DNA from 2 places in the Streptomyces sp. NPDC003379 genome. Region 2 is predicted to be linked to the other one. Evidence: predicted binding sites of a transcription regulator. Region 2 holds the regulator's gene; the other holds the start of a gene.
The links. Region 2 encodes HrcA, which represses chaperone genes, less so after heat shock. Its sites were predicted from a motif close to TTNGCACTCNGNNNNNCNGAGTGCNAA; they were not measured.
Positions count from the first base shown of each region.

Region 1: a site for HrcA is predicted at 2,160-2,186, ahead of groL (chaperonin GroEL). Genes of this name have one in related genera too.

Region 1 is NZ_JBSFRK010000061.1:2,102-11,238, reverse strand. Features, by position in the region: gene ACWDVB_RS36235 (esterase/lipase family protein) at 1-261, shown strand, start outside; gene groL (chaperonin GroEL) at 368-1,993, opposite strand; gene ACWDVB_RS36225 (cold-shock protein) at 2,349-2,552, opposite strand; gene ACWDVB_RS36220 (MoaD/ThiS family protein) at 2,974-3,249, opposite strand; gene thrC (threonine synthase) at 3,301-4,596, opposite strand; SAM riboswitch class I at 4,614-4,770, opposite strand; gene ACWDVB_RS36210 (glucosyl-3-phosphoglycerate synthase) at 4,945-5,889, shown strand; gene ACWDVB_RS36205 (alpha,alpha-trehalose-phosphate synthase (UDP-forming)) at 5,942-7,348, shown strand; gene otsB (trehalose-phosphatase) at 7,368-8,240, opposite strand; gene ACWDVB_RS36195 (DUF3263 domain-containing protein) at 8,260-8,535, opposite strand; gene ACWDVB_RS36190 (ABC transporter substrate-binding protein) at 8,546-9,137, opposite strand, start outside.
Region 2 is NZ_JBSFRK010000015.1:151,891-161,027, reverse strand. Features, by position in the region: gene ACWDVB_RS17190 (S41 family peptidase) at 1-1,908, opposite strand, end outside; gene ACWDVB_RS17185 (hypothetical protein) at 1,991-2,569, opposite strand; gene ACWDVB_RS17180 (16S rRNA (uracil(1498)-N(3))-methyltransferase) at 2,681-3,421, opposite strand; gene ACWDVB_RS17175 (nitronate monooxygenase) at 3,418-4,491, opposite strand; gene dnaJ (molecular chaperone DnaJ) at 4,674-5,813, opposite strand; gene hrcA (heat-inducible transcriptional repressor HrcA) at 5,814-6,830, opposite strand; gene ACWDVB_RS17160 (MBL fold metallo-hydrolase) at 7,038-7,778, shown strand; gene ACWDVB_RS17155 (DUF3097 domain-containing protein) at 7,814-8,650, shown strand; gene hemW (radical SAM family heme chaperone HemW) at 8,849-9,137, opposite strand, start outside.

The DNA of each region.
Region 1 (9,137 bases), on a different contig from region 2:
ATCCTCGCCGACGAGCTGAACAAGATCCCCGCGCTCATCGGCCTCGGCTCCGAGGCGGACATCCGCGCGCACTGCTTCGTCCCGACGGTCAGCGCCATCGCCCTGCGCGACATCGACACCCACGAGAAGCTGTACGAGCCGGTCACGGCCGCCGACGAGGAGCTGAGCGAGCTGGACGAGTTCCGCTGCGCCTCCGAGAACGAAGGCCACACCCTGGTCACCGAGGAGCTCTGCACCTGGATCATGGACCGGCTGCCGTAGCCCGTAATCCGTCATCCATCATCCGGAAACGCCCGAGGGCGGCACCCCTTCGTGAGAAGGAGTGCCGCCCTCGGAACGTACGGGACGTCGATCAACCAGAGGTCGATCAGAAGTCCATGTCACCGCCCGGCATGCCGCCGCCGGCCGGGGCGGCGCCCGCCTTCTCCGGCTTGTCGGCGATGACGGCCTCGGTGGTGAGGAACAGCGCGGCGATGGACGCGGCGTTCTGCAGGGCAGAGCGCGTGACCTTCGCCGGGTCGAGGATGCCCTCGGCGATCATGTCGACGTACTCACCGGTCGCGGCGTTCAGGCCGTGGCCGATGGGCAGGTTGCGGACCTTCTCGACGATGACGCCACCCTCAAGGCCGGCGTTGACCGCGATCTGCTTCAGCGGGGCCTCAAGGGCCAGCTTCACAGCGGCGGCACCGGTGGCCTCGTCACCTTCGAGCTCAAGCTTCTCGAAGACGGCGGAGGCCTGGATGAGGGCCACGCCACCACCGGCGACGATGCCCTCCTCGACGGCCGCCTTCGCGTTGCGAACGGCGTCCTCGATGCGGTGCTTGCGCTCCTTGAGCTCGACCTCGGTCGCGGCACCGGCCTTGATGACGGCCACGCCGCCCGCGAGCTTCGCCAGGCGCTCCTGGAGCTTCTCGCGGTCGTAGTCCGAGTCGCTGTTCTCGATCTCGGCGCGGATCTGGTTGACGCGACCCTGGACCTGGTCGCTCTCACCGGAGCCGTCGACGATCGTGGTCTCGTCCTTGGTGATGACGACCTTGCGGGCGCGGCCGAGCAGGTCGAGACCGGCGTTCTCCAGCTTGAGGCCGACCTCCTCGGAGATGACGGTGCCACCGGTGAGGATGGCGATGTCGCCGAGCATGGCCTTGCGGCGGTCACCGAAGCCCGGGGCCTTGACGGCGACGGACTTGAAGGTGCCACGGATCTTGTTGACGACGAGCGTGGACAGCGCCTCGCCCTCGACGTCCTCCGCGATGATCAGCAGCGGCTTGCCCGACTGCATGACCTTCTCCAGGAGCGGAAGGAGGTCCTTCACGTTGGAGATCTTGGAGTTGACGATCAGGATGTACGGGTCGTCGAGCGACGCCTCCATACGCTCCATGTCGGTGGCGAAGTACGCCGAGATGTAGCCCTTGTCGAAGCGCATGCCCTCGGTGAGCTCAAGCTCGAGCCCGAAGGTCTGCGACTCCTCGACGGTGATGACGCCTTCCTTGCCGACCTTGTCCATCGCCTCGGCGATGAGCTCGCCGATCTGGGTGTCGGCGGCGGAGATGGAGGCCGTCGAAGCGATCTGCTCCTTGGTCTCGACATCCTTCGCCTGCTCGAGCAGGGCGCCCGAGACGGCCTCGACGGCCTTCTCGATGCCGCGCTTGAGGGCCATCGGGTTGGCACCGGCGGCCACGTTGCGCAGACCCTCGCGCACCAGGGCCTGGGCCAGGACGGTCGCGGTCGTCGTGCCGTCACCGGCGACGTCGTCCGTCTTCTTCGCGACCTCCTTGACCAGCTCGGCGCCGATCTTCTCGTACGGGTCCTCGAGCTCGATCTCCTTGGCGATGGACACACCATCGTTGGTGATCGTGGGGGCGCCCCACTTCTTCTCGAGGACGACGTTGCGACCCTTGGGGCCCAGGGTCACCTTGACGGCGTCGGCGAGCTGGTTCATGCCGCGCTCGAGGCCGCGCCGTGCCTCCTCGTCGAACGCGATGATCTTGGCCATGTGAAGTGGTCCTCCCGGACGAATGGGGTCTCCCCCAGTCTCGTTAAGAGCCTGGGGAAGGAAAAGCAGGCAAACGGACCGTGCTGGTGCCCGCGACGGACGGTCTGCCTGCCGTGTGGTTCCTTGCCCCACCCGGCCTACGGACCTCACCGACCCGATCCAAGTTCTGTCACTCTCACTGGGAGAGTGCTAAGCCCAATGATTAGCACTCGACCCCCACGAGTGCAAGGTGCTCCCGCCAGATCCGCCCCGCGCGGGGGAGCCGCGCGGGGAGCGCGGACGCACACGAGGGGCCCGTACCCCGATGGGATACGAGCCCCTCACGATGCTTGCTTCGGTGGTCGATCGCGCCGAGCTAGACGGCGAGCTTGACCATGTCCGCCTGCGGACCCTTCTGGCCCTGCGAGATCTCGAACTCGACTCGCTGACCTTCTTCAAGGGTGCGGTAACCGTCCATCTGGATCGCGCTGTAGTGGACGAAAACATCCGCACCACCGTCGACCGCGATGAAGCCGTACCCCTTCTCCGCGTTGAACCACTTGACGGTGCCCTGAGCCATGCCTAACTCCCCTATTACTGGCCCTTGCACAGGACCGCACTTCGCGGACCCGGGTCAGACCTCACCCCCCAATGGATGGGGGTGTGCGCCGGAACGCGTCGACCGCCGCTGAATGTATCTGTCCAACTGCCCTCTGCAACAGGTCAATCGGACGAGAATTCTGGGCACGCCTGATCGGGAATATGCGGAGAATTCACCGGGATCCAGGGCAAGTCGGGCCGGGCAAATGCCACGTAGGGCTCAAAGGGGCGGCTCGCTTTGGCTGCTTCTTGTCGACTCGGGGCCGACTTCGTATATGCACTCGGCACAAACGGTGAAGCGCCTTTCCCAACTGTACCGCGCTCAACCATGCAGAATTGCCCCCTCCGTTTCTCTCCCGGAGGGGGCAATGGGGGTTATGCAGGGAGCCTGCGGAAACGGATCATCCGCCGGCGACCGCCGGAATGATCGAGACGCCCGCGCCGTCCGGGGTGGCCGTCTCCAGGCCCTTTTCGAAGCGGACGTCGTCGTCGTTCACGTACACGTTGACGAAGCGGCGCAGCTTGCCCTGGTCGTCCAGGACGCGGGCCGCGATGCCGGTGTGGTTCTTCTCCAGGTCGGCGATGACCTGCCCCAGGGTCGCCCCCTCGGCGGCCACTTCGGCCTTGCCGCCGGTGTAGGTGCGGAGGATGGTAGGAATCCGGACGTTCACGCTCATGGGTTCACCTCGGTAGTTCAGGTCGGAAGGAAAGCTCAGGCCCTACGGCGGCTAACGGGCAAGCCCCGCGGCGCGGAACGCCTCGACGCTGGGCCGGATCGTGGCAGTGGCCTGCGACGTCTCAGCGACGGCGTCCAGCGTCTTCAGGCCATCTCCTGTGTTCAGCACGACCGTGGTCAGCGAGGGATCGATGAGCCCCGCCTCGACCAGCTTCCTCGTGACGCCCACGGTCACCCCCCCGGCGGTCTCCGCGAAGATGCCCTCGGTCCGCGCGAGGAGCTTGATCGCGTCGACGACCTGCTCGTCGTTCACGTCCTCCACGGCGCCGCCCGTGCGGCGCGCGATGTCGAGGACGTACGGCCCGTCGGCGGGGTTGCCGATGGCGAGGGACTTGGCGATGGTGTCCGGCTTCTGGGGGCGTACGACGTCGTGGCCCGCCTTGAAGGCGGCCGACACCGGAGAGCATCCCTCCGCCTGCGCACCGAAGATCTTGTACGGCTTGTCCGCCACGAGGCCGAGCGCGATCAGCTCCTTGAGCCCCTTGTCGATCTTCGTGAGCTGTGAGCCGGAGGCGATCGGGATGACCAGCTGGTCGGGCAGCTCCCACCCCAGCTGCTCGCAGATCTCGTACGCGAGGGTCTTGGAACCCTCGCCGTAGTACGGCCGGAGGTTGACGTTGACGAAGCCCCAGCCCTCGCCCAGCGGGTCGCCGATCAGCTCGGAGCAGAAGCGGTTCACGTCGTCGTAGTTGCCCTCGATGCCGACGAGCTCACCGCCGTAGACCGCGGCCATGACGACCTTGCCCTGCTCCAGGTCGTGCGGGATGAACACGCAGGAGCGGAAGCCGGCGCGGGCCGCGGCGGCGCCGACGGCGCCCGCGAGGTTGCCGGTGGAGGAGCAGGAGAGCGTGGTGAAGCCGAAGGCCCTCGCCGCCTCCAGGGCCTGCGCGACGACGCGGTCCTTGAAGGAGTGCGTGGGGTTGCCGGAGTCGTCCTTGACGAACAACTTGCCCTGCTCGACGCCGAGTTCACGCGCGAGGTTGTCGGCCTTGACGAGCTTGGTCCAGCCGGGGTTGAGATTCGGCTTGTCGGCGACGTCGGCGGGGACGGGCAGCAGCGGGGCGTAGCGCCAGATGTTGGCGGGCCCGGCCTCGATCCGCTTGCGGAGGGCTTCCGGGTCGCCGAGGGGCAGGTCGTACGCGACTTCGAGGGGGCCGAAACACTCGGCGCAGGCGAAGATCGGGCCGAGCGGGAACTTGGTGCCGCATTCCCGGCAGGAGAGACCCGAGGCGGGACCGAGGTCAACGGTCGTGGCGGGGGTTTCGGTGGCGACAGTCTGCACAGCCATGGAGGGGAGGCCCTTTCTCCTCATCTTCCCCGCGGCGCATCTCGCCGCGAGACGGAATTGGCACCTTCCCTAGCCGGGAGCCTCGCGGCGCTGATCACTTGATCGCGTCCGAGACCGGCTGGAGGGTTGCCGGGGCTTCAACGGGCCGTATCCCTCTGCCCCTCTGGATGAGCGGTATTCGATTATGGGATTCAGTTGTCGATCTCGACGTGGTTGTCGATCTCGAACGCGGCAGCGACCCCGACATGCGATGGTCACCGGCGTTGTTCAAGACTGTAACCGAAGCCCTGGACCCTTGAGATAGTCGTCCGCACCGCGAGATGGATCACATATGGGAGGACCCTGACCGTGCTGGAAGAGGTCGAGCGCTGGCTGAACGGACGTTCGTGGTCCGTCGCCGACCGCCCGCTGGACCGGTTGTCCGCCGCCAAGCGCGCGTCCGGCGCGACGGTGAGCGTCGTGCTGCCCGCGCTGGACGAACAGGAGACGGTCGGCGCGATCGTCTCCGAGATCCGCCGCGAGCTGATCGAGAGGGTTCCGCTGGTCGACGAGCTGGTGGTGATCGACTCCGGCTCGTCCGACCGTACGGCGCGGGTGGCGCGGGAGGCGGGCGCCGAGGTCGTCCACCGGGACGAGATCCTGCCGCGCATCGCGCCGCTGCCCGGCAAGGGCGAGGTGCTGTGGCGTTCGCTGCTCGTGACGAGCGGGGACATCGTCGCGTTCGTCGACGCGGATCTGCGGGAGTTCTCCGCGGACTTCGTCACGGGGATCGTGGGCCCGCTCCTGACCGACCCGGACGTGGCCTTCGTGAAGGCGATGTACGACCGTCCGCTCGGCGAGGCCGCGGGCCAGGGCGGCCGGGTGACCGAGCTGATGGCGCGGCCGCTGCTGAACATGCACTGGCCGCTGCTCGCCGGTTTCGTCCAGCCGCTGGGCGGCGAGTACGCGGCCCGCAGGTCGCTCCTGGAGCGGCTGCCGTTCCCCGTCGGGTACGGCGTGGAACTGGGGCTGCTCGTCGACGCGCTGCACACGGTCGGCCTGGACGCGCTGGCGCAGGTGGACGTCGGGGTGCGCAAGCACCGCCACCAGGACGGGCAGGCGCTCGGGCGGATGGCGGCGGCGATCTACCGGACGGCGCAGCTGCGGCTCGCGCGCGGACATCTCGTACGCCCGGAGCTGACGCAGTTCGAGCGGGGCGAGCACGGATTCGTGCCGCGGACCCACGCCGTGGACACGGAGGAGCGGCCGCCGATGGCCGGCATCGCGGAGTACGCGCACCGGCGCGTGGCGTGACCGCTTCCGGTCGTACGTTTGCCCGGCCCCGGGACGGGCTACGTTTTGCCACATGGTCCCCGAGCCCCGAACAGCAGCAGCGCAAGCACAGGTACTCGTCGCGTCCAACCGCGGCCCCGTCTCGTACACCGTCACAGAGGACGGCGAGCTGACCGCCAAACGCGGCGGCGGCGGTCTCGTCTCCGGGCTGAGCGCCATCGGCGACGAGGCGGACGCCCTCTGGGTGTGCGCGGCGCTCGGCGAGGGCGACCGGGAGGCGGTGCGGCGCGGCGTCGGCGAGCCGGGCGTGCGGATGCTCGACATCGACGCGGGCTCCCGCGAGGGCGTGCACGCGGCGGCGTACAACGGCATCGCCAACTCGGTCCTGTGGTTCGTCCACCACATGCTGTACCAGACCCCCCTGGAACCGGCCTTCGGCCCGGAGTTCCGCGCGCAGTGGGAGGCGTACGAGACGTACAACCGCGCGTTCGCCCAGGCGCTGGCGGCCGAGGCGGCCCCGGGGGCGGCGGTCCTCGTGCAGGACTACCACCTGACGCTGGTGCCGGGCATGCTCCGCGAGCTCCGCGAGGACCTGCGGATCGGCCACTTCTCGCACACCCCGTGGGCGCCTGCCGACTACTTCCGGATGCTGCCGGACGACGTGGCGGAACAGGTGCTGCGCGGGATGCTCGGCGCGGACCGGCTCGGATTCCTGACCGGACGCTGGGCGGACGCCTTCACGGAGTGCTGTGTGCGGCTGCTCGGCGGGACGTCCGGGACGCGCGTCGGGGTGCACGGCCTCGGCGCCGACGCGGACTTCCTGCGGGAGCGCTCGCGGCGGGACGACGTCGAGGAGCGGATGGCGACGCTGCGGGAGCAGGTCGGCGAGGGCCGCAAGACGATCGTACGGGTGGACAGGACGGAGCTGTCCAAGAACATCGTGCGGGGCATGCTGGCCTACCGCGAGCTCCTCGACACCCACCCCGAGTGGCGGGAGCGGGTCGTCCACGTCGCCTTCGCCTACCCCTCGCGGCAGGACCTCGCGGTGTACCGCGACTACACCGCGGAGGTCTCGCGCGTCGCCGAGTCGATCAACGCCGAGTACGGCACGCCCGGCTGGACGCCGGTGCTCCTCCACGTGGACGACGACTTCGCCCGCTCGCTCGCGGCATACCGCATCGCGGACGTGGCGCTGGTCAACCCCATCCGCGACGGCATGAACCTCGTCGCGAAGGAGGTGCCGGTCGTCTCCGACGAGGGGTGCGCGCTGGTGCTATCGCGGGAGGCGGGGGCGTACGAGGAGCTGGGCGACGACGCGATCCCGGTCAACCCCTACGACGTGACGGCGACGGCCGCCGCGCTGCACGCCGGGCTGTCCATGCCGGTCGAGGAGCGGGCGGAGCGGACGAAGCGGCTCGCGGCGGCGGCTACGGCGTTGCCGCCGGCGCAGTGGTTCCTGGACCAGTTGCGGGCGCTGTAGGGCTTCACGTCACGTCCGGTCAGTTCAGGTGCTCTGTGATGGACGACAGCAGGCCCACCACGCCCAGGGGTCCTGGCACCACCAGGTCGGCGCGGTCCGCCAGTTCCGCGACCTCCGCGCTGCCGCTGCACACCAGCAGGCCCGCCACGCCGTCCGAGCGGAGCTTCTCGACGGCGGCGAAGGCGGGGAGGTCGCCGAGGTCGTCGCCCGCGTAGAGGACGGATTCCGCGCCGACCTCACGGAGGTACGCGGCGAGGGCCACGCCCTTGTCCATGCCCGGCGGGCGCAGCTCCAGGACCATGCGGCCCGGTTCGACGATCAGGCCGTGCCGGTGCGCCAGCTCGGCGAGCGGTTCGCGCAGCGCCTCGAAGGCGGCCTGCGGATCCTGCGCGCGGCGCGTGTGGACCGCGACGGCCCGCCCCTTCTCCTCTATCCACGTGCCGCGCCAGGCGCCGATCGTGTCGAGGAACCCGGGCAGCTCGGCGCGGACGGCCGCGACCCCGGGGTGCGGTTCGGCGGCGTGGACCGTGCCGGTCACCGCGTCCCAGCGCTCGGCGCCGTAGTGCCCGAGGACCACGAGGTGTTCGAGCCCCGGCACGCCCGCGAAGCCGCCGTAGCGGACGGCGACGCCCGCCGGGCGGCCCGTGACCACGGCGACGGACCGCAGCCGCGGGGCGAGCGCGGCCAGCGCGGGCACGGCGTCCGGGTGGGCGCGGGCCTGCTCGGGGTCGGGCACGATCGCGGCGAGCGTGCCGTCGAAGTCGAGGGCCACGACGGACCTTTCGGGCCGCGCGAGGAGTGCGGCGAGGCCGTCGCGTCCCGCGGGCGTCACGGGCTCGGGCAGTCCGGGACGCCCGGGCCGGTCGGACTGCGCGTACGTTGAGTCACCCATGGGCCCGACCTTAACCGCGTCAGCGCTCTTCGCGCCGTGACTCCCGCACCCGGCGCAGCCGATTGACCGTAATCGGGTCGTGCGCGAGGGCCCGGGGGTCGTCCAGGAGGGCGTTCAGGAGCTGGTAGTAGCGCACCGGCACCATGCCGAGCTCCTCGCGGACGGCGCGTTCCTTGGCGCCGGGGCCCGGCCAGGAGCGCCGCTCCAGGGCGAGGACGGCGCGATCCCGATCGGAGAGTCCCCGATCAGAGAGCCCCTGATCGGAGAGTTCATGGCCGGGTTCGTGGTCGGTCATACGACCCACGCTATTCCGCGTTCTCCGCGGACGCCGCCTTGTTCTGGATCTGGGCGAGGGTCGAGGAGGGGTTGCCGTTCTTGCCGACGGTCCTGCCGATCTGCTTCTTGATGTCGGCCGAGACCTGCGCCCACGACGTCTTGCCCACCGGGTAGAGCTGCGAGGTCGGCAGCTCGTTGAGGAACTTGCCCAGCTCGGTGTGGCCGCGGTCCTTGGCCATCGTCTCGGACGCGGAGGTCGTCACGGGGAGAATGTCGTACTCGTTGGAGAAGTCGAGCACGTTCTTCTTGCTGTAGACGTAGTCGAGGAACTTGCCGGCCTCCTTGCGGTGGCCGTTCTGCTTGAACGCCATCATCCAGTCGGCGACGCCCATCGTGGCCCGCGCCTTGCCGTTGATGCCGGGCGCCGGCACCATGCCGAACTTCACGCCCTTCTTGGCGGCCATCTTCATCAGCGTCGGGTGACCGTTGAGCATGCCGACCTCGCCGCGCGAGAACGCGGCGAACGCCTCGGCGCGGTTCATCTCGCCGGGCGGCGTCGGGCCCGTCAGGCCCTTGCCGACGAGCTCGTCGCGCAGCCAGGAGAACGTCTTCGCGTTCTGC
Region 2 (9,137 bases):
CTTGCCGTCGCCGGTGACCGCGAAGTGGTCGGCGTCGGCGGCGAGCTCCTCGACGCGGCGCTGGACGAGGTCGTACCGCTCCAGTTCCGTGGGCGGCTCCGAGTCGGACGGGGTGGCGCGGGAGGCGCCGAGCACGCCGCGCACCGGGTGGCGCAGCCAGAGCAGGCCGTCCTTGGCGGCGCGCAGCGTGGTGTAGCGGGCGGCCTCGACGGGGAACGGCACGATGCGGTCGGCGAGCCCGTCGAAGTCGATGCGGGTGACGGGCGCGCCCTCGCTTTCGGGCGTCTCGGCGCCGGGGCTGTCCTGCCCCTCGAAGGGCCTGCCGTGCCGCTGCGGCCCGAACGGGGACGGCGTGGTCGCGGCGAGCGTGATCAGGTACGGCCGTGAGCCGCCGACGAAGGCGAGGTCGAAGACGTGCTCGTCGTAAACCGGGTCGAAGGCGCGCGCGGACAGGAAGGCGAGGTGCTTGCCGTCGAGGGTGAACGCGGGCGCGTAGTCGCGGAAGCGGAGCGGGGTCGCCTCGGACACCGACAGGTCGGCGGTGTTGGCGAGCCTGAGCTGGCGCAGCGGGCGCGGGCCGGGGTGCGACCAGGCGAGCCAGGCGGAGTCGGGCGAGAAGACGAGCCCGGTGGCCTCGCCGTCCTGGCTGCGGTCGACCTGGCGGACCTCGCCGCTCTCGCGTTCGACGAGCAGGACGCGGCCGTCGTGCGAGGCGACGGCGGCGCGGCTGCCGTCCGGCGACATGGCGAGCGCGAGGACCCGGCCGAGCTGTCCGACGGCGAGCCTGCGGGGCGTCGCACCGGGCGCGGGGCCGGTGGCGGGGGCGAACTCCAGCGCCTCGTCGCCCTCGGCGTCGGTCACCCACACCACGTGCTCCTCACCGGCCACGCGGAAGGTGCGGGGCAGCCGGGCGCGCACCCCGTGCGTGGCGGCGAGCGCGCGGGCCGGGCCCTCGCGGTGCGTGATCCAGTGCACGGAGCCGCGCACGGAGACGGCGCTGCCGCGCCCGGTGTGGTCGGGCGCGGCGGCCCCGAACCAGCGGGCGGCGGTCACGGGGTGCGGCTGGAGGTCGGTGCGCTGCCCGCCGAGGCGGATGTCGAGGCGGCGCGGCTCGGCGCCGGTCAGATCGTCCAGGAGCCAGAGCTCACCGGCGGACGCGTAGACGACGCGGGTGCCGTCGGTGGCGGCGTGCCGGGCGTAGAAGCCGTCGGTGGGGGTGTGGCGGCGCAGGTCGGAGCCGTCGGGGAGTGAGGAGTAGAGCGCGCCGACGCCTTCGTGGTCGCAGAGGAAGGCGACGCGCTCCCCCACCCACAGCGGGTACTCGATGTTCCCGTCGAGCTCTTCGTGCAGGCGTACGAAGGGACGGTCGCCCCGCGCCTGTTCCGTGCGGATCCACAGCTTGCCCGCGGTGCCGCCGCGGTACCGCTTCCACCAGGCGGCCTCGCGTCCCATGGGGGCGGAGAGCAGCAGGATCTGCCCGTCGGGGCCGTGGGCGACGTCGCCGACCAGACCGTAGGGGAGCGTGGTCGCGGGTCCGCCGTCCAGCGGCACGGCCCGCGCCCAGGTGCGGCGCAGGGATGCCTGGCCCGCCGCGCTGACGGCGAGGACCTGCCCATCGGGGGTCCAGCCGCGTACGCCGGTCTTCCAAGTGCCCCAGTAGGTCAGCCTTCTGGAGGGGCCGCCGTCGATGGGTGCGATGTGCACCTCGGGCGCCCCGTCGCGGGTGGACGTCCAGGCGACGGTGGTGCCGTCCGGGGAGACGCGGGGGTGGTTCACGGGCATGTTGTCGGCGCTGACCCGCCAGGCGCGGCCCCCGTCGAGGGGGGCGACCCAGACGTCGTCCTCGGCCGTGAAGGTGGCCAACTCGCCGTGGAGGTGCGGATACCGGAGGTACGCAGTCTGAGTCACGCCACCCAGCCTAGGCAGGCGCCGGGCGGCCCGGCAGCGGTTCGGATCACTTCGTCCGGAGCCGTCCGCCCGTGCCGCCGGGTCACTTGCCGGGGGCGCAGTCGCAGGTCGCGGGTGGCGGCGGGTCCGGAGTGACGGTCACGGTGACGGTCGTGGTGGGGCCGGGTCCGGGCTCTTCGTGGGAGGGCGGCGGCCGGTGGGAGTCGGGCGGCGGGGAAGGCGTGCCGCCACCGTCACCGTCGCCGTTGCCGTCATCCGCCCCGCAGTTGCCGAGGACGTCGACCTGGAACCACTCCTTGCCGTCGACCTTCGCGGTGAGGTTTCCGCGTACGCACCGGCCGTCGACGACGGCGTGCACCTTGCCCTTGATGGTGATGTCCTGGCCGTCGCCGGAATCGCCCTGGCAGTCCACCTCGACGACGGCCTCGGGCGTCGGAGCGCCGCTCTTGGGAGTCACCCGGTCCTGGTAACGGGCCGTGCAGCTGAGCCACGCCACGTCGAGGCGCTGCCGCTCCAGCTCCTTGGTGCCCATCTCGTCGGTGGTGAGCGCGACCGCGGAGGTGTTCAGATCACCGTTCACGGGGTCGCACGCGGTGACGCCGAGCGCCGCGGCGCCGGCGAGCCCGACGGCGCACAGGATCGGCGTACGCCGTTTCCACACGTTCCGCTGCTGTAACCGCCTCAATGCCCCCATAGGCGGCAGGGTGCCACCCCGTGCGCCGGTGCGGTAGACCGCTTGCGGCCATCTGTCGACCGGCGCGCGCGGACGCTGTCAGGACCAGCGGCCCGTGCGCCCCAGGAGCAGCGCGGTCGCCGCCGTCCCCGCGGTCGACGTGCGCAGCACGCTGCGCCCGAGGCGGTACGGCTTCGCGCCGGCTTCGGCGAAGGCCGCCGACTCGTCCGGGGAGACGCCCCCTTCGGGCCCGACCACCAGCACGATGTGCCCGGCGGCGGGAAGGTCCGCCGTGGCCAGCGGCTCGCTGCCCTCCTCGTGCAGGACGGCCGCGAAGTCGGCGCCCGCGAGCAGGGCCGCGACCTGCTTGGTCGACGCCGCGTCGGCCACCTCGGGGAAGCGCACCCGGCGCGACTGCTTGCCCGCCTCGCGCGCGGTGGCCCGCCACTTGGCCAGCGCCTTGAGGCCGCGCTCGCCCTTCCACTGCGTGATGCAGCGCGAGGCGGCCCACGGCACGACCGCGTCGACGCCGGTCTCCGTCATGGTCTCGACGGCGAGTTCACCGCGGTCACCCTTGGGCAGCGCCTGGACGACGGTGATCCGCGGCTCCTCCTCGGGCTCCTCGGCCACGGAGTCCATGTGCACGACGAGCCGGTCCTTGCCCTCGGTGTCCACGACCACGCACTCCGCCCACCGCCCGGCGCCGTCGGTCAGGACGACGTCCTCACCGGCGTGCAGCCGCTTCACGGAGACGGCGTGCCGCCCTTCGGGGCCGTCGAGTACGTAGCGTCCGCCGGCACCCGCGTCGAAGTGCTCGACGACGAAGACGGGGGCGGTCACGCGGCGCCCCTCTGCGTCAACGCGCCCTTGGCCTCGGCGAGTTCGGACGCGAGGACCTCCACGAGCTGCCCGGCGGGCAGCTCCCTTGCGAGCCGGTGGCCCTGCCCGGCCCAGAGCGCCATGCCCTGCGCGTCACCGGCCTTAGCGGCGGCCTTGCGCAGACCGCTGGTCAGGTGGTGCACCTGGGGGTAGGCGGCGGGCGCGTACGGGCCGTGCTCGCGCATGAAGCGGTTGACGAGGCCGCGCGCGGGCCGCCCGGAGAACGCCCGGGTCAGCTCGGTCCGCACGAACAGCGGATTGGTCATGGCCTGCTTGTGCAGGGCGTTGGCGCCCGACTCCGGGGCGACCAGGAACGCCGTGCCGAGCTGCGCGGCGTCCGCGCCCGCCGCGAGCACCGCGGCGATCTGCGCGCCGCGCATCAGGCCGCCCGTGGCGAGGAGGGGGATCCGCACGGCCTCGCGGACCTGCGTGACGAGGGAGAGCAGCCCGATCCCGGCGCCGTCTGCCTCGGGGTTGTCGCGGTGGGTGCCCTGGTGTCCGCCCGCCTCGACGCCCTGTACGCACACGGCGTCGGCGCCTGACCACTGGGCGGTCTGCGCCTCCTCCGGCGTGGTGACGGTGACGACGGTGAGGGTGCCGACGCGCGCGAAGGAGTCCAGGACCTCGCGGGTGGGGCACCCGAAGGTGAAGGAGACGACCGGCACCGGGTCGTCGACCAGGATCGCCAGCTTGGCGTCGTATCCGTCGTCGCGCCCACTGTCCGGGTCGCCGAGCTGAGTCTCGTACCAGGCCGCCTCACCGGCGAGCTGGCTGCGGTACACCTCGACGGCGGCGGCGTCCGCGGTGTCGGGCTGCGGCATGAACAGATTGACGCCGAAGGGCCGCGAGGTCAGTCCCCGCACCTGCTTGATCTCCTGGTACATCCCGTCGGCGGTCTTGTACCCGGCGGCGAGAAATCCCAGACCACCGGCGTCGGAGACGGCCGCGGCCAACTGCGGACAGGAGGCACCGCCCGCCATGGGGGCCTGCACGATCGGATGGCGGCAGAGATCGGTCAGCACGGAGGACATAACGGCATCGTGCCACGCCCGGCTCGGGCAACCGAATCGCACCCCACGGAGGCTCGGGGAAGCCCCGTAAGGGGCGCGGGGAACGGCGCGAGCAACCCAAGACAACCCGCAGGGACAGACAACAAAGCGCCCCCGGCACGGGGTAACCCGCTACCGGGGGCACAGAGCCACTGCCCAAGGCGCTACCGCCCGTTGAACGCGTCCTTGAGGCGAGAGAACAACCCCTGCTGCCCCGGCTGGAACTGCCCCGTGGGCCGCTCCTCCCCGCGCAGCGCCGAAAGCTCCCGCAGCACCCGCTCCTGCTCGGCGTCGAGCTTCGTCGGCGTGAGGACCTCGACGTGCACGATGAGGTCACCGCGCCCGCCGCCCCGCAGATGCGTGATGCCGCGGCCGTGCAGCGGCACCGACTGACCGGACTGCGTGCCCGGCCGGATGTCGATCTCCTCCAGGCCGTCCAGCGTCTCCAGCGGCACCTTCGTGCCGAGGGCCGCCGCCGTCATCGGAATGGTGACGGTGCAGTGCAGATCGTCGCCGCGCCGCTGGAAGACGGCGTGCGGCAACTCATGGATCTCCACATACAGGTCACCGGCGGGGCCGCCACCGGGGCCGACCTCGCCTTCACCGGCGAGCTGGATCCTGGTCCCGTTGTCGACACCTGCGGGGATCTTCACGGTCAGGGTCCGGCGCGACCGGATCCGTCCGTCGCCCGCGCACTCGGGGCAGGGCGTCGGGACGACGGTCCCGAACCCCTGACACTGCGGGCACGGCCGCGAGGTCATGACCTGGCCGAGGAAGGACCGCGTGACCTGCGACACCTCACCGCGACCGCGGCACATGTCACACGTCTGGGCCGAGGTCCCCGGCGCGGCACCCTCACCGCTACAGGTCGTACACACCACGGCGGTGTCGACCTGGATGTCCTTGGTGGTCCCGAAGGCGGCCTCGTCGAGGTCGATCTCCAGCCGGATCATGGCGTCCTGGCCACGGCGCGTGCGCGACCGGGGGCCACGCTGCGACGCCGTCCCGAAGAACGCGTCCATGATGTCGGAGAAGTTGCCGAAGCCACCGGCGCCGAAGCCACCCGCGCCTCCGCCGCCGCCCGCCTGGGACAGCGGGTCGCCGCCGAGGTCGTAGACCTGCTTCTTCTGCGGGTCCGACAACACCTCGTAGGCGGCGTTGATCTCCTTGAAGCGCTCCTGAGTCTTCGGATCCGGATTCACGTCCGGGTGAAGCTCACGGGCCAGCCTGCGGAAGGCCTTCTTGATCTCGTCCTGGGAAGCGTCGCGGCGCACGCCGAGTACGGCGTAGTAGTCCGTGGCCACTTACGACTCCGCCAGGATCTGTCCGACGTAACGTGCCACTGCGCGTACTGCTCCCATCGTTCCCGGATAGTCCATGCGGGTCGGTCCGACCACGCCTAGTTTCGCGACTGCCTCGCTGCCCGAACCGTAGCCGACCGAGACCACGGAAGTGGAGCTGAGGCCCTCATGGGCGTTCTCATGACCGATCCGTACGGCCATGCCCGAATCCTGCACCTCGCCGAGCAGCTTGAGGAGCACGACCTGCTCCTCAAGGGCTTCCAGCACGGGGCGGATCGTGAGGGGAAAGTCATGTCCGAAGCGGGTGAGATTGGCGGTTCCGCCGATCATCAGCCGCTCCTCGGTCTCCTCGACAAGTGTTTCGAGGAGGGTGGACAGGACCGTCGCGACAGTGCCGCGGTCCTCGGCCTCGAAGGCCTCGGTCAGGTCCTGCACCAGCTGCGGCACGTCCGCGAAGCGGCGGCCCGCGACCCTGCTGTTGAGCCGCGCCCGCAGATCGGCGAGCGACGTCTCCCCGAAGGGCGCCGGACAGTCGATCATGCGCTGCTCGACCCGGCCGGTGTCGGTGATCAGTACGAGCATCAAGCGCGCCGGAGCGAGGGACAGCAACTCCACATGACGCACGGTCGAACGCGTCAGCGAGGGGTACTGCACGACGGCGACCTGCCGGGTCAGCTGCGCGAGCAGCCGCACCGTACGCCCCACCACGTCGTCGAGGTCGACGGCGCCGTCGAGGAAATTCTGGATGGCGCGGCGCTCGGGGGCGGTCATCGGCTTGACGCCCGCGAGCTTGTCGACGAACAGCCGATAACCCTTGTCCGTCGGGATGCGCCCCGCGCTGGTGTGAGGCTGGGCGATGAACCCTTCCTCCTCCAGCGCCGCCATGTCGTTGCGCACCGTGGCCGGGGAGACGCCGAGGCTGTGCCGCTCCGTGAGCGCCTTGGAGCCGACGGGCTCCTCCGTCCCGACATAGTCGTGGACGATGGCGCGCAGCACTTCGAGCCTGCGTTCACTGAGCATCGCGCACACCTCCAGCCGTCATCCGTCGCGGTGAGTCCCCTGCCTGGCACTCAACGTGGGCGAGTGCCAGCCTGTCAAAAAGTCAGTGTACGGCCGTGAGGTACGGACCCGGCAAGGCCGGTCCGCTCTCGGTCTGCTCTCGGTGTGCTCTCGGTCCGCTCTCGTTCTGCTGAGGGGTATCGCAGCGGCTAGCGTCACCGTATGGATGTGGAGCCGACATGGGAAGCGGCCGGCTGGGAGCGACTCGCGCCGCGTGTGGGGCGGTGCCGCCTGCCGGTGTGGGACTGCACCGCGGGGCTCGTCGTCGGGGACGACGCGGCCCTGATGATCGAGGCCGGGTCGGGCCTGGCGGAGGGCGCGGCGCTGCGGACGCGGGCGAGGGACCTTCTCGGCGGGGGCCGCCGCGTGACGCATCTCGCTCTGACGCATCCGCACTTCGACCACGTACTGGGAGCGGCGGCCTTCGCGGGCGTGGAGGTGTACGGCGCGGTCGGCATCGACACGGTCTTCGCCAAGGGCGGCGACGAGCTGCGCGCGGACGCGGTGCGGCACGGCGCGGACCCGGCGGCCGCCGCGGAAGCGGCCGACCTGCTGGTGCGCCCGCACCACCTGGTGTGCGGGGAGTGGACGCTGGACCTCGGCGGCGGTGTCCAGGTGCTCCTCGCGAACGTCGGCCCGGGCCACTCGGGCCACGACCTGGCGGTCCTGGTGCCCGCCGCCGCCGGTGACGGGCGGGAGATCGTCTTCTGCGGCGACCTGGTCGAGGAGTCGGGCGAACCGCAGGCCGGTCCGGACGCCGTGCCCGGGCAGTGGCCGGCGGCGCTTGACCGGCTCCTCGGCCTCGGCGGCGAGGACGCGCTGTACGTGCCGGGGCACGGTGCGGTGGTCGATGCGGCTTTTGTCCGTGCGCAGCGGGCTGCGTTGGCGGCCCGTTTCGGCGTGTCGTGACGGACGCCCCGCGTCTTCTTCCTATCGTTGGCAGGATGCGCCAGTACTCCGCCGATCTCACCCCGCCCTGGAAGAAGCCGAAGCCCGTACCGGAGGTGGCGGCCGACGCCGGCCTCGTGGTCGAGGAGCTGGGCACCGGTTTCTGCGGGGCGGTGATCCGCTGCGAGAAGACGGCGCAGGGCCCGACGGTGACGCTGGAGGACCGCTTCGGCAAGCACCGTGTCTTTCCTATGGAGCCGCGGGGTTTCCTGCTGGAAGGCAGGACGGTCACTCTCGTACGCCCGGCCGCCGACTCGGCTCCTCCTGTACGTCCTTCCCGCACCGCGTCCGGCTCGGTGGCCGTCCCCGGAGCGCGGGCCAGGGTCGCCCGCGCCGGACGCATCTACGTCGAGGGACGCCACGACGCGGAGCTGGTCGAGCGGGTCTGGGGCGACGACCTGCGCATCGAAGGCGTCGTCGTCGAGTACCTGGAGGGCATCGACGACCTGCCCGCGATCGTCGCGGAGTTCTCCCCCGGCCCCGACGCGCGGCTCGGCGTCCTGGTGGACCACCTCGTCCCCGGCTCCAAGGAGTCCCGCATCGCGGCGCAGGTCACCGGCGCGCACGCCCTGGTGGTCGGCCACCCCTACATCGACGTGTGGGAGGCGGTGAAGCCGGCCTCGGTGGGCATCGAGGCGTGGCCCCGGGTGCCGCGGGGGCGGGACTGGAAGACGGGGGTGTGCGAGGCGCTGGGGTGGCCGGTGAACACGGGGGCGGCGTGGCAGCGGATCCTGGGCTCGGTGCGCAGCTACAGGGACCTGGAGCCGGCGCTGCTGGGGAGGGTGGAGGAGCTGATCGACTTCGTCACGCTTCCGCTGGCCCCTGGGCCTTGACCATCACGACCGGCCCCGCCGCTCCCCGCTCCGCGGCGGCTCCCTGCACTCCCCCGCCCCGCCGACCTCGCTCACCGCACCCCGCCGCTCCGCGGCGGCTCCCCCACCCACCCACCCGTTTACCCGGCACCATCCAGCGACGCAGCCCCGACCCCGCGCTCCCCCGCCCCGCCAACCTTCGCTGGTCCGGCAGCCACGTCAGTCGACCAAGCCCCGTACCACCGCGTCCGCCAGCAATCGCCCACGCAGCGTGAGAACCGCCCGCCCGGCCCCGTAAGGGCCGGCCTCCAGCAGGCCGTCCCCCAGCGCCTTGCGGGCGGACGCCAGCCCGGCCTCCCGTAGGAGAGACAACGGGCAGCCCTCACGGAGCCGCAGCTCAAGCAGGATCCGCTCGACCCGTCGGTCCTCCGCGGAGAGGATCTCCCGCCCGGCTCCTGGCGACCTGCCGGAGGAAAGCGCGGCCGCGTACGCCCCGGGATGCTTCACG